Regions from separate parts of the Bifidobacterium sp. RTP21102st3_E2_RTP21102_210122 genome, predicted to be linked through region 1. Evidence: riboswitches for the same ligand, from Rfam matches in the RefSeq annotation. Region 1 holds a riboswitch; each other region holds the start of a gene.
The links. A riboswitch is a leader RNA that binds a small molecule or an ion and turns the genes downstream of it on or off. The one in region 1 is predicted to bind thiamine pyrophosphate.
Positions count from the first base shown of each region.

Region 1 (4,465 bases):
CGTGGAACAGCTGCTCCATGACCCACGAGGTTGTGTATTCGAGTATCGTGGCGCCCACCATCGAAATCAGGAAGATGATGATCGGGTTATGTACGTTGCCGAGAATGGCGACGCCGAGTATCGCGCCGGTGCCGTAGATCGGGCACAGCGGGCCGTTGAGGAACCCTCGGTTGACCAAGCGGTGCTGTTGGCAGGAGACGAGAATGGACTCGTACATCCAGCCGACGAAACTGTAGAACAGAAACCAGAGGAAATAATGTTCGAGTGTGATGATCATCGACGGGCTTCGATCTCGGCGTAAGGCTTCGCGGCGGGCAACGCGCGCTTGTTGAACCGGTCGAACGAGAAGGTCTCGGCGGTGGCGGAGCATTTGTCCGCCAAGGTGACCAGATAGCCTTCGATATAGCGCGGCGGCACCGGGGTCATCGGGAACATGTGGTTCTCGATGCTGTTGCGTTCGATATCGTTGAGCTTGAAGTCCTTCAGGGCATTGACCAGGGCGGCGTGGCCATGGGTGAAGCCATGCCACTGGTGTTCGCCGTTATCCCAGTCGTGCCAGTCGTACAGGAAGTAATCGTGCAGGAGGGCCGCGCGAATCAGGGATTTGAGGTCGACGCGGTACCACAGGTGTGCGCGGTCGGCCATCCACACAGCCAGGCAGGCGACACGCACGGAATGTTCGAACGTGGTGACATTGCCGTGCTGGTAGCAGCAGCGTTCGATCTGCATGTGGCGATGCTCGATGACCTCACGGCCGTGCTTGGCGACCAGGCGTTGAATCTGCGTTCGGGTGAGCAGATGTCCCACGATTTTCGGTCCTTCCCGTTTTGGGTTGGTTCAGTGCAATCCCCTGTTGTGAATTACGATTACCCGGCGATATTCAAGAATCCATCGAGTAATACCGTGACCGATTGTAGGGCACAAATATGTCCGTGCACACTCATCCAAAAGAACGACAACGGGAACCGTTAATCGTGGTGGGTTTCAAGATAGTCGAGATAACCTTGAAAACCGCCATCGAGGCTTGCTACATCGTAGCCGCGATCGGCAAGGATTTCAGCTACTTCCTCGCTCCACCATCCTTGAGCACAATAGACTACGACAGTTCGATCTGTGGGCACGGTTTTGAGCACATGGGCCAGAGGGTCGAGTGGTGCATTGATGGCACCTTCGACCGGGTGGGCGGCGAAGTCGGCTGGTTCCCTCAAGTCGAGCAGCGTGACCGTATTCGGGTCGAGCTTGGCAAATTCCGCCGGCGTGATGCGGCGGTACGATGCTTCACTGCTCTCATCGTCATCGACCGCATTATGCAAAGCAATAGGCATGTTCTTCCCCTCTCGTTCTGATCTTGGCACCCCTCAAGGAGGGGCACCACATAGCTCTAAATCGCGCAGGCCGGCTGAATATAGTTGGCCGGATCAATAGCAGTAATGGTCGGCTGCTCACCGCACACCGGGCAATCCGGCACATGCTTTGGCAGTGGGACCCGTCGAATATTCATGGTCAGGGCATCCACAGTGAGCATGCGAGCCACGAGCGGCTCCCCCACGCCGGCAATCAGCTTGACGGCCTCAGTCGCCTCCAGACTGCCGATCACGCCGACCACCGCGCCCAGTACGCCGGCTTCCTTGCAGGTCGGAATCTCACCGGCGGCGGGCAGGTCGCGGAAGATGCAGCGGTAGCAGGGGCCTTCGCCGGGAATGACGGTCATCACCTGACCGGCGAATCCGACCACGCCGGCATGGATATACGGCTTGCCGGCCAGCACGCAGGCGTCATTGATGAGGAATTTTGCGGCGAAGTTGTCGGTGGCATCGATCACCAGATCGTACGGTTCGATGAGGCCGGCGATGTTGCTCGCGTCGACGAGCTCGTAGTAGGTATCAACCGTCACATCCGGGTTGAGCGCGCGGATGGCTGTGGCCGCGGATTCCACTTTGGGCGCTCCGACACGTGCAGTGGTATGGATGATTTGGCGTTGCAGATTGCTCATATCCACCACATCGCCGTCCACCAGTCCGATATGGCCGACGCCGGCCGCCGCCAGATACAGGGCGGCCGGAGAACCAAGACCGCCCGCTCCGATGATGAGCACGCTGGAGGCCAGCAACCGCTTTTGCCCTTTGACCCCCACACCCTTCAAAATCAGATGGCGCGCGTACCGCTCCACCTGTTCATCAGTCAATGCCATGTTTTCTCCATGTTTCCATCTCCCCTCAGTCCGCTACGCGGCCAGCTCCCCTCAGAGAGGGGAGCTAATAAAAGTGTCAGTGCAAATACCCCGTAGTCGGGCTGGACGGCACAGCCTGTCCCTCGGTCACTTTGCCAAGGCCAGACAAATACGCCGCACGACCAGCATCGATGGCGTGCTTGAACGCCTCAGCCATCAGCGGGATATTGCCAGCAGAGGCAACGGCCGTGTACGCCATCACCGCATCCGCACCCATCTCCATCGCATCGCAGGCCTGGCTCGGACGGCCGATACCAGCGTCGATGATGACCGGCACATGCGCGTTGGCGATGATGATTTCGATGAAGTCACGCATGCGCAGGCCCATATTGGAGCCGATCAACGAACCGAGCGGCATAACGGCAGCGGCACCGGCCTCCTCCAGCTGACGGGCCGCAATCGGGTCCGGGAACATGTAGGGCATGACCACGAAGCCTTCCTTGGCCAGCATTTCGGTGGCTCGGATGGTTTCGGCGTTGTCCGGCAAGAGGTACTTGGTCTCGTGTTCGATTTCGACCTTGACGAAGTCGGTGTGGCACACTTCGCGTGCCAGTCGGGCGATACGCACGGCTTCCTCGGCGTTGCGCGCACCGGAGGTGTTGGGCAGCAGCGTAATGCCTTCGGGAATGTAGTCGAGCACGCTGTTCTCGGTGGTCTGCGCGCGGCGCAGTGCCATGGTGACGATTTGCGTGCCTGCATGTTCGACCGTAGCCTTGATGAGGTTCAGGTCGTAGCGGCCGGAGCCCAGAATGAATCGCGACTGGAACTCGTGACCGCCCAGGTTCAGCGGCTTGTCTTCCACCGGGAGAATCGGCGCGGCGGTGCCGACCGGATTGGTGACGGCGGGCTGCGGCGGCAGCGGAGTCGCCTCAACAGATGCTTCAGTAACCGGATTAATATTGCTCATAGCTTTTCCTTTCATCCACCCTGTACAAACTGCACAATTTCCATGACGCACTGGTCGTCGAGCATGGCGTCGGCACGCTTATCGCGCGGGATAATCTCACCATTGAGTTCGATGGCCACACGCTCGGCGCGGAATCCGTGCGCTTCGAGATAATCGGCGACGCTGACCGGCGTCTCGAGCGTGACCTGCTCTCCGTTGACCTGCATAATATCCTTTCAGATAGTAAAAAAGGGTGCACGAAACGAACCGTACCTTAAGTGGTGCGCCCATTCATGAACCCAATCATGCGACCGTTCGACCGCTGTGATGTATTGGCTCCATCACGACCGTCTCACGGCTGAATTATGCAAACGGAATGAAAGCTGTATCGGAGAACCCGGCAAATCTGCGACAACGATTCCTTACGGCGGCATGACCCGCGTCAAGTTCCCCGGTCGAAGTCTGGCGACTTCCTCTCAGCCTCACGGCTCCCGTTCGTTACGGTTTCTCAGTGTATGCCGTTGCAGTGACAACAACAAAATAGAGCTCCCTCATCAGAGGGAGCTTCATTGGGACTAGAACGTGCCGGGGGCTTTGTAGGCGGAGCCATCCGACGTGGATGCGGGGAAGAGCTTGAGTTCTTCGACCTCGGCCTTGGCGTCGGCGATCTGCTCGCGCACGCGACCGTAAGCGGTGCCGCCCTTGCCGTTGCGGGAGTCGACCGAACCGTGGCTGGAGAGCACTTCGCGTACTCCCGGAGCCTTGTCGGCCGGCAGGAACGCGGCGAAGGTCTCGATGAAGTCATTGTCGGTCAGATCCCACAGTTCCTGGCCGCGGCCTTCGGCGAGCTTGACGCAGGCACCAGAGAGCTCGTGCGCGTGGCGGAACGGCACCCCGTTCTTGACGAGCCATTCGGCGATGTCGGTGGCCAGCGCGAAGCCGGTCGGAGCTTCCTCTTCCAGGCGGTCGCCGTCGAAGTGCATGGTCCTGACCATGCCGGTGAAGGCGGGCAGCAGCACTTCGAGCGTATCGACCTGGTCGAACACGGCCTCCTTGTCTTCCTGCAGATCGCGAGCGTAGGCGGTGGGCAGGCCCTTCAGGGTGGCCAGCAGGCCGGTCAGATCGCCGATGAGTCGGCCGGACTTGCCGCGGGCGAGCTCGGCGATATCCGGGTTCTTCTTCTGCGGCATGATGGAGGAGCCGGTGGAATAGCCGTCGTCGAGCTTGACGAAGGCGAACTCCTGGGTGTTCCAGATGATGATCTCCTCGGACAGGCGGGAGATGTCCACGCCGGTCATGGCGGCCACGAACGCGAATTCGGCCACGAGATCACGTGCGGCGGTGCCATC
Region 1 is NZ_JBCPAN010000002.1:335,800-340,264, reverse strand. It holds gene AB5287_RS03440 (putative ABC transporter permease) at 1-277, opposite strand, end outside; gene AB5287_RS03435 (HD domain-containing protein) at 274-807, opposite strand; gene AB5287_RS03430 (rhodanese-like domain-containing protein) at 969-1,325, opposite strand; gene thiF (thiazole biosynthesis adenylyltransferase ThiF) at 1,382-2,191, opposite strand; gene AB5287_RS03420 (thiazole synthase) at 2,268-3,137, opposite strand; gene thiS (sulfur carrier protein ThiS) at 3,149-3,343, opposite strand; TPP riboswitch at 3,518-3,621, opposite strand; gene argH (argininosuccinate lyase) at 3,692-4,465, opposite strand, start outside.

Region 2 (4,465 bases), on a different contig from region 1:
GTAAGCAGCTCGGCATGACGGTGAATCACGCGGCAGACCTCGCCCAGATTCGGGTTGAGCCGTTCGGGATTGCCCTCGAAGGCGTTTTTGATGTTGGCGAACAGCCACGGCCGGCCCTGGCATCCGCGGCCGATGGCCACACCGTCGCAGCCGGTCTCGCGCACCATTTCGAGCGCATCCTCGGCACCCCAGATATCGCCATTGCCGAATACCGGAATGTTGAGGTGTTCCTTGAGCTCGCCGATGCGGGACCAGTCGGAATGACCGCCATAGTATTCGGCGGTGGTACGGGCATGCAGGGTTACGGCCTTGCAGCCCTCCTCCTGCGCGATGTGTCCGGCTTCGAGGAAGGTCTCATGGTTATGGTCGATGCCGACGCGGATCTTCGCGGTGACGGGGATGCCCGCCGGCTCGCATACGGCGACCACGCGCTGTAATAGCTCAGTGAAAATGTCGGTTTTCCAAGGCAAGGCCGAACCACCGCCTCGACGAGTGACCTTGGGCACCGGGCAACCGAAGTTCAGATCCACATGGTCGGCCATGTTGCCGTCGACCACGATTTTCGCCGCCTGTTCGGTGATGGAGGGGTTCACGCCGTACAACTGCAGTGAACGGATTTTTTCGCTTTTGGCGAAATGACAGAGGCGCAGTGCTTTCGGGTTATGCGCCACGAGGGCTCGAGCGGTGATCATCTCGGCCACGTAGAGTCCATCGGGACCATATTCCTCGCAAATCACGCGGAAGGGCCAGTTGGTCACTCCCGCCATCGGCGAGAGCACCACCGGGGTCGGCACGGTGATGTTGCCGAGTTGGACCGGGGCGATATGCACCGGGGTCCCGGGGCGCGCCGGCGCGTCCGTACGTGGGTCGAGGTTGTCGGTCTCGTGATGCTCGGTGAGCACTGTTTCGGATTCGGATTGTGCCATGTGATTCCTAAGAAAATAAGTAGGGGCTCCCCTGAGAGAGGAGCCCCGGCGTCTATCGCCGCCACTTCGCCTACAAACAGCCCACTGGGATGTCTTCCTTACGGCTCAGCCCACAGAGGGGAGCCCAAGTTGTGCGACTCCGGCTTAGTACAGGCCGCCGGCTTCCTGAACGCCGGACTCAGGCCAAGGCTCACCGCCCATTTCCACAGGCTTCAGGGGCACGCGGGTGCGCTTCTCGCCGATGCGGGCGGCCACGTAATCGGCCACCTTGTCAAGAGCGACGCGCTCCTGGGCCATGGTGTCACGCTCACGGATGGTCACAGCGTGGTCCTCGAGGGTGTCGAAGTCCACGGTGATGCACAGCGGGGTGCCGATCTCGTCCTGACGACGGTAACGACGACCGATGGCACCGGACTCGTCGTAGTCGATCATCCACTCGTTGAAGCGCAGGTCGTCGGCCAGGTTCTGGGCCACGGTCTGCAGTTCAGGCTTCTTGCTCAGCGGCAGCACGGCGGCCTTGACCGGGGCCAGACGCGGGTCGAGACGCAGCACGGTGCGCTTGTCAACGCCGCCCTTGGTGTTCGGGGCCTCGTCCACATCGTAGGCGTCCACGAGGAAGCACATCAGGGAGCGGGTCAGGCCGGCGGCCGGTTCGATGACGTACGGCACGTACTTCTCGCCGGTGGCCTGGTTGAAGTAGCTCAGGTCTTCGCCGGAGTGCTTGGAGTGCGCGCTCAAATCGTAATCGGTACGGTTGGCGATGCCTTCGAGCTCGCCCCAGTCGGAACCCTGGAAGCCGAACTTGTATTCGATGTCCACGGTGCGCTTGGAGTAGTGGGAGAGCTTCTCCTTCGGATGCTCGTAGTGGCGCAGGTTCTCCGGCTTGACGCCGAGGTCGATGTACCAGCGGGTGCGGGCGTCGATCCAGTACTGGTGCCATTCCTCATCGGTGCCGGGCGTGACGAAGAACTCCATCTCCATCTGCTCGAACTCACGGGTGCGGAAGATGAAGTTACCCGGGGTGATCTCGTTACGGAAGGACTTACCCATGTTGGCGATGCCGAACGGCGGCCTGGAACGGGAAGAGGTCATCACGTTCTTGAAGTCCACGAAGATGCCCTGTGCAGTCTCCGGACGCAGGTAGTGCAGGCTGTTCTCGTCCTCGACCGGGCCGAGGTGGGTGCGCAGCATCATGTTGAAGTCGCGCGGTTCGGTCCACTGGCCACGGGTGCCGCAGTTCGAGCAGACGATGTCCTTCATGCCGTTTTCCGGCATCTTGTCGCCGTGCTTCTCGGCGTAGGATTCCTCGAGCTTGTCGGCGCGGTTGCGCTTGTGGCAGTTGAGACACTCGACGAGCGGATCGTTGAACACGCTCACGTGGCCGGACGCCACCCACACTTCGGGCGGCAGAATGATGGAAGTGTCGACACCGACGACATCAGGACGGGTGACGACCATGGAGCGCCACCATTCACGCTTGATATTGTCCTTGAGAGCGACGCCGAGAGGGCCGTAATCCCAAGCGGAACGGGTGCCGCCGTAAATTTCGCCGGCGGGGAACACGAAGCCGCGACGCTTCGCAAGGGATACGACTTCATCGAGTTTGGACTGAGCCACAATGCACCTTCTGGTTTGAACGGTTTGGGGTCTAATAACAACCGCTTCAGGATAGCCGTATATGGTGACAGGTCAGGCGGCATTGTCCGGTATATGTTCCGCGTCTCACGAGCGGCCGTTCGCAGCGATTCCTATATCGCAACACCTCCATATTGTTCCTGTTGTTTTACCCTTCCCGAATTTGTGCCACTGACATCGCGTCAGCGTCACAAATTCGGGAGATGTTGCTCGGCGGAGGCGTCTATGTATCACGAATGGACGGGGACGCGCCAGACCTGACGACACGTATCGAACAAATCCGTCACGATAATGTCCATGTTGGCGCATAGCGTCGGCACTGTAATGCAGGGGAACTCGCATGTGGTTCGCGAGTTGAGAAAGGCCTGAGCCTGACCCTTAGAACCTGTTGGTTAAGACCATCGTAGGGAGCAGTAAATGAGCAATAGTGCATCATCGTTTACCGGCGTGTCCAGCGGTTATACCGCCGGGACTCCGGTTCCAGCCGATTCACCCATCCGTGACAATATCGCCGATGCCGTTCGCCGCGTACGCGAGACGACTCCGTTGGCCCAGTCATTCACCAATTTTGTGACCATCAATTTGGTTGCCAACGCGCAACTGGCGGCCGGCGGCACTGCGGCCATGAGTTTCCTGCCGGACGACGTGATCGAAACCGCGAAAATCGCGGGCGCGAACTACATCAACGTGGGCACGCTGCTGCCGTTCTATAAGGACGCACTGCCCGAAATCGCCCAGCGACTCAACTACTTGGACAAGCCGTGGGTGCTCGACCCGGTGGCCGCCGGCATCGGCCGCACCCGTACCGCCATTCTTCAGGCCTTCAAGGCCGCTCCCCCGACCATGATTCGCGCGAATGCATCCGAGGTAATCGCGCTGGCGAACATGTGGGGGCTCAATACCGAAACCGTGGGGGACGCTTCCGAGCACCGCCCCGCCGGAGTGGAATCCGTCGACGACGTGGAGTCCGCAACCGGCGCGGCGGTGGCGCTGGCACAGTATCTGACCGAACAGCACGCCAAGCATTCCTCCCATGACGCTTCCACCCGCTGCGCCGTGGCCGTGTCCGGCATCGCCGATCTGGTGACCGATGGCGAAACCGTGTACCGACTGCCGGGCGGCAGCGCGATGATGACCAAGATCACCGGTGCCGGCTGCTCGCTGGGCGGCGTGGCTGCCACGTATTTGGCGGTCTCCGATCCGTTGACCGCCGCCCTGTCCGCGTCTCTGCTGTACAACCGCGCGGGAGAGGTGGCCGATACAACTTCGTACGGACCGGGCTCGTTCCAAGTTGCGTTCCTTGACGCGCTGTGGAATGTGACCGCCGAACAGGTGGCGGAATCCGAGATTTTGGTGCAGTAGTTTCAGTTCCCTCTGATGAGGGAGCTCATAACAGTTTTTTCCAATAAGACTTCCACAAGAAACAACAAAAGCAGGAATAATAATGAGTAATGAATACCTATACGCCTCCATGCGCGACAGCTTCGACCTGTCCGCGTACTTCGTGGTGGGGCCGGAGGACTGCAAAGGCCGTCCGCTGACCGACGTGGTGGATCAGGCTCTGCACGGCGGCGCAACCTTCATCCAACTGCGCGCCAAGGAGGCCGATGCCTCTGAGCTGACCGACATGGCTCGCGACATCGCGCAAATCATCGAGGACAATGAGAAGTCCGATTCCGTGGCCTTTGTGATCGACGACCGTGCCGACGTGGTGTGGCAGGCCCGCCGCAAGGGCATCAAGGTGGACGGTGTGCACATCGGCCAGACCGACATGGAGCCGCGCGAAGCCCGCGCCCTGCTCGGCGACGAGGCCATCGTGGGCCTGTCGGCTGAGACCGAAAGCCTCGTTCGGCTCATCAACGAGCTGCCCGACGGCTGCATCGACTACATTGGCGCCGGTCCTC
Region 2 is NZ_JBCPAN010000001.1:442,557-447,021, reverse strand. It holds gene dusB (tRNA dihydrouridine synthase DusB) at 1-926, opposite strand, end outside; gene AB5287_RS01975 (glycine--tRNA ligase) at 1,071-2,543, opposite strand; TPP riboswitch at 2,880-2,988, shown strand; gene AB5287_RS01970 (hydroxyethylthiazole kinase) at 2,979-3,923, shown strand; gene thiC (phosphomethylpyrimidine synthase ThiC) at 4,006-4,465, shown strand, end outside.
Region 2: another riboswitch for thiamine pyrophosphate. It lies ahead of AB5287_RS01970 (hydroxyethylthiazole kinase); the one in region 1 lies ahead of thiS (sulfur carrier protein ThiS).

Region 3 (4,465 bases), on a different contig from region 1:
CAACAAGGACGACTACCTGAACGACCTGCCGGATCCCTCAGATGCTGAGGCTGCCGCTCAGGCCTCTTCAGGGGCTGACGCCTCCGCCGAGTCCGGCTCTGCGCAGGATTCGGCTGCCCAGGCTCCTTCCAATGAAGGAGCCGACGCGGCTCCTGCCGCAGCTGAGGGAGAGAAGACTGGCGAAGGCCAGTCCGATTCCGCAGACACCCTCACCCCGCTCGGCAAGGCCAAGAAGGAAGCCGCAGACTACCTCGAAGCCCTGCAACGCGAACGTGCGGAGTTCATCAACTACCGCAATCGCACGCAGAAGGAGCAGGAGCGCTTCCGCCAGCACGGCATCATCGACGTGCTGACCGCGCTGCTGCCCGCCCTCGACGATATCGACCGCATTCGCGAACACAGCGAGATGGACGACTCGTTCAAGGCCGTCGCCACCAAGATTGACAAGGCCTTCGAGAAGTTCGGTGTCGAGAAGTTCGGCGAAAAGGGCGAGGACTTCGACCCCACCAAGCATGACGCGATCCTGCACAAGCCGGACGCGGATGCCGAAAAGGAAACGGTTGACACCGTGGTCGAGGCCGGCTACCGCATCGGCGATCGCGTAATCCGCGCCGCCCGAGTAGTAGTAGCCTCCCCGCAAAACTGACATCCAGCTCGCTGCAATGAGTTGACAGTGCCTTAGCTCCCTCTGATGAGGGAGCTGTCAGCGAAGCTGACTGAGGGAGAGAAGCCGGCCGCAGGCCGCGGAAGACAGAGGGCCACATTCTTGATGCCCATAGTCTCCGCTATCTCTTCCTCCGTCATCGCTGCGCGATGCCACCTCCCTCATCAGAGGGAGGTGCAATTACATAAAGACTTTTCTAGAAAGGAGACATGAATGGCTGAAAACGAATGGCTCAGCAAAGACTTCTACAAAGTCCTTGGTGTCTCCAAGGACGCTTCGGACGACGACATCAAGAAGGCGTACCGCAAGCTCGCCCGCAAATACCATCCTGACGTCAACAAGACCAAGGAAGCTGAGGAGAAGTTCAAGGACATCTCCGAAGCCTATGACGTGCTGAGCAAGAAGGAAGATCGCCAGAAGTACGACGCGATTCGTCAGTTCGGCATGGGCGGTGCCCGCTTCGCCGGCGGTTCCGGCACCGGCGGCTTCGATGCTTCCGGTTTCTCCGACATCTTTGGTTCCATGTTCGGCCAGGGTGCCGGCGGCAATGGCTCGCGCATCCGCTTCTCCACTTCGGGCGGCGGCCCCAACAACATCAACGACATCTTCTCGATGTTCGGCGGTGCTGCAGGTCAGGGCGGCCAGCCGTATGGCGGCTACGGCCAATCGCCGTACGGCAATGCCGGCGGCTATGGCTATGAGGAGGCCCCGCGCCCCGAAAACGGCGAGGACCGCAACTCCAAGATCAGCCTGACCCTGCGTCAGGCGGTCAAGGGCGCTACCGTGTCCCTGTCCGTGGACGGCAAGAAGTTCAAGGCCCACGTGCCTGCGGGCGTCAAGGACGGACAGAAAATCAAGCTGGCCGGCAAGGGCAAGCCAGGCATCAACGGCGGCAAGGCCGGTGACCTGTACCTGCACGTCACCGTCAAGCCCGATGCCACATTCTCGATGCGCGGCCATGATATCGTCATGGACCTGCCCGTCACCGTGGGCCAGGCCGTGGCCGGTGGCAAGGTCGAGGCCAAGGATATCGATGGCAATCCCGTCACCTTCAAGGTGCCGGCAGGCTCCAGCTCCGGCGCGGAAGTCAAGCTCGCGGGACTTGGCGTCCAGCGCAGCAACCAGCCGGGCGATCTGATCGGCCGTGTGCAGATCATGGTCCCCGCCAAGCCGGGTCTGGCCGTCAAGCACGCCGCCAAAGAATTCGACGAAAAAGCCGGCGACTATCTCAGCCTGTAATCAGGAGGTGAACAATGGCGCGGTTAGCCAACCAGATGAAGCAGTTGTACGCGATGTGCGCAACCGCGCTCGTGATGGGCAGGGCCGATCTCGACGGAGCCGATGACGTCGGCTTCGACATCGAACTGCCCATCTTCACCGTCGGCCAGACCGCCGAGTTGGCCAACATTCACCCCCAGACCCTCCGTCAGTACGACCGCCTCGGTTTGGTTCGTCCGCAGCGCACCGATGGCGGCGCACGCCGCTACTGCCTGCGCGACATTGCCCGCCTGACCCGAGCTCAGCGCCTGAGCCAGGATGAGGGCATCAATCTTTCCGGTATCGCGCGCATTTTGGTCCTCGAAGAAGAGAATCGCCAACTGCGCCGCGAAGTCAAACGCATGCAAACCGGCGACCAGGAGAGCGTTTTCGCCGCAGGCCGTGACGGCAATATCGTGGAGGTACAACGCTCCAACCGCGCCCGCCTCTGGCGCAACGCCATCCGCCGCGAAACCCGCGAACTGCCCGGCCGCGATACTGCCGCCGATATCGCTGCCGGCGCCACCGGCGACTCCAACTACACTCCCGCCGACTCCAAGTCCATGGTCCTGTGGGGTTGGTGAGTCTGGCCGCATTGCTTCGATTCCTTCTCCATTCGTAAAACTGTTTGTTATCTCACATCGGGCAGCTGCCGAAAAAAAGCACGAATCTTCTTGACGGAGATGTCAAGGTTTGTTACGGTGACGTGCGAAAACCGATTCGTAAGGGGTGCTTTAGGCTGAGACGGTATGTGCCGAACCCTTCGAACCTGTGAGCTAACACTCGCGTAGGGAATGCGACGGTTGAACTCCTCTGTTCGGCTCGGCATCCCATATGCGCGTTGAGAGAGAGGAAGCGTATGTCAATACGCAAGGAGCTGACCGCCCAGAACGTACTGCTGGGTTTCCAGCATGTGCTTGTTTCCAACGTCTGGCTTGATCCGGTGTTTGTGGCCGGAGCAATCGGCTTACCTATTGCCCTGTCGTCGAACATGATTAACGCCATCTTCATCGTCTCTGGTCTGGTCACTTTGATTCAGGCCACTCGGCTGGTTCGCCTGCCGGTGGTGCAGGGGCCGTCAGCTGCGTTTGACGCGTTGATGATCGCGGCAGGTACGGCCGGCATGCTGGGGGCGGCGAGTTCGTCCATTCTCATCGCTTCGCTTGTGTTCCTGTTGCTGTGCCTGACCGGTGTGATAGAGCGGATGCGGTTCCTGTTCTCTCCGATGATTTCGGGCGTGGTCATCTTTATGGTCGGTGTCTCGCTGTCTGGATTCACGCTGAGCGAGTTTCTAGGCGGGGCTCCCGGCGACAAGACGTTCGCCGATCCGCACATCCTGACCGTGTCGATTCTGACCACGGCGATTGTGCTTGTCCTGTCGTTGCTCGGCAAGGGCCTGCTCAAGTCGTTCTCATTCCTCATCGCGCTCGTCGTCGGCACCGTGGTCGCCGCAGCGTTTGGCATGGTGGACTTCTCTCCTGTGGCATCCAAGGGATGGTTGGGCCTGCCGACCTTCCTGCCCTACGGTCCGTTCACATTTGACTGGAAGATCTTCATCCCGTTCTTCATCGCCTACATGGTTGCCGTCATGGAAGCTCTCGGCGTCTATCAGGCGGCTTCTGAGATTCAGGGCACGCCCCTCGAACGCAAGCAGGTGCGCTACGGTCTTGCCGGCGAGGCGGCCGGTTCAGCCATTTCCTCGCTGATTGGTGGATTCACCACCACCGCCTACCCGCAAAATGTCGGCCTGCTCAACCTGACCGGCGAAGGCAAGTTGCGCACGCGCACGCCTGTGATCATCGCCGCTGTGCTGTTGCTGATTCTGGGCTTCGTGCCAAAGGCGGGCGCGTTGCTGTCCGTCATTCCCTCGGCAGTCGTCGGAGGCATTTTCCTGCCGGCTGCGGCCAGCCTAATCGTGACCGGCCTGCGCGCCCTGCGCAAGGTCGCTGATGACGAGCGCCGTCAAACGGTCATCGGCATGTCTCTGTTGCTCGGCATCGCCCTGCCCAAGGCGCTCTCCGGCCTGACCGGCGGCGCAAGCGTGTTCTTTGGCAACAACATCATGGTCGGTGTATTCAGCGCCATCATTCTCAATGCGCTTTTCGTCGCTCTTCCGGATTTGGTGGCGAAGCATCGTGCGCCGGCGTCCGTGGATGTTCCAGCAGCCGATCCGGCGGATGGGACTGGCGCTGCGGCGTACGATGAACGATAATGCTGGTTGATATTGGATATTGACAGGAGCGATGCAATGACTGATGTGATGGATGACGCGCGTCGTATCAAGCGCGGGATTCTGGATTTTATCCATACCTATGGCTGTGAGCAGGCCCCGGAAGAGGCGTTTGGTGCGTTGGCGCGCGACGTGTTCATCTATCAGTACACGTATGATCTGCCGTACCGTCGTTACTGCGCGGCTAAACGCGTCACCCCCGCAACGCTCAAGGATTGGCGGGAGATTCCGCCGATGCCGGTGGACGGGTTCAAGCACCTTGACCTTTCGACCATACCGACCGAGCAGTGCAAAGCCGTATTCATGACGAGCGG
Region 3 is NZ_JBCPAN010000004.1:162,992-167,456, forward strand. It holds gene grpE (nucleotide exchange factor GrpE) at 1-646, shown strand, start outside; gene AB5287_RS06470 (DnaJ C-terminal domain-containing protein) at 878-1,903, shown strand; gene AB5287_RS06475 (heat shock protein transcriptional repressor HspR) at 1,918-2,505, shown strand; TPP riboswitch at 2,637-2,733, shown strand; gene AB5287_RS06480 (nucleobase:cation symporter-2 family protein) at 2,781-4,133, shown strand; gene AB5287_RS06485 (coenzyme F390 synthetase) at 4,170-4,465, shown strand, end outside.
Region 3: another riboswitch for thiamine pyrophosphate. It lies ahead of AB5287_RS06480 (nucleobase:cation symporter-2 family protein); the one in region 1 lies ahead of thiS (sulfur carrier protein ThiS).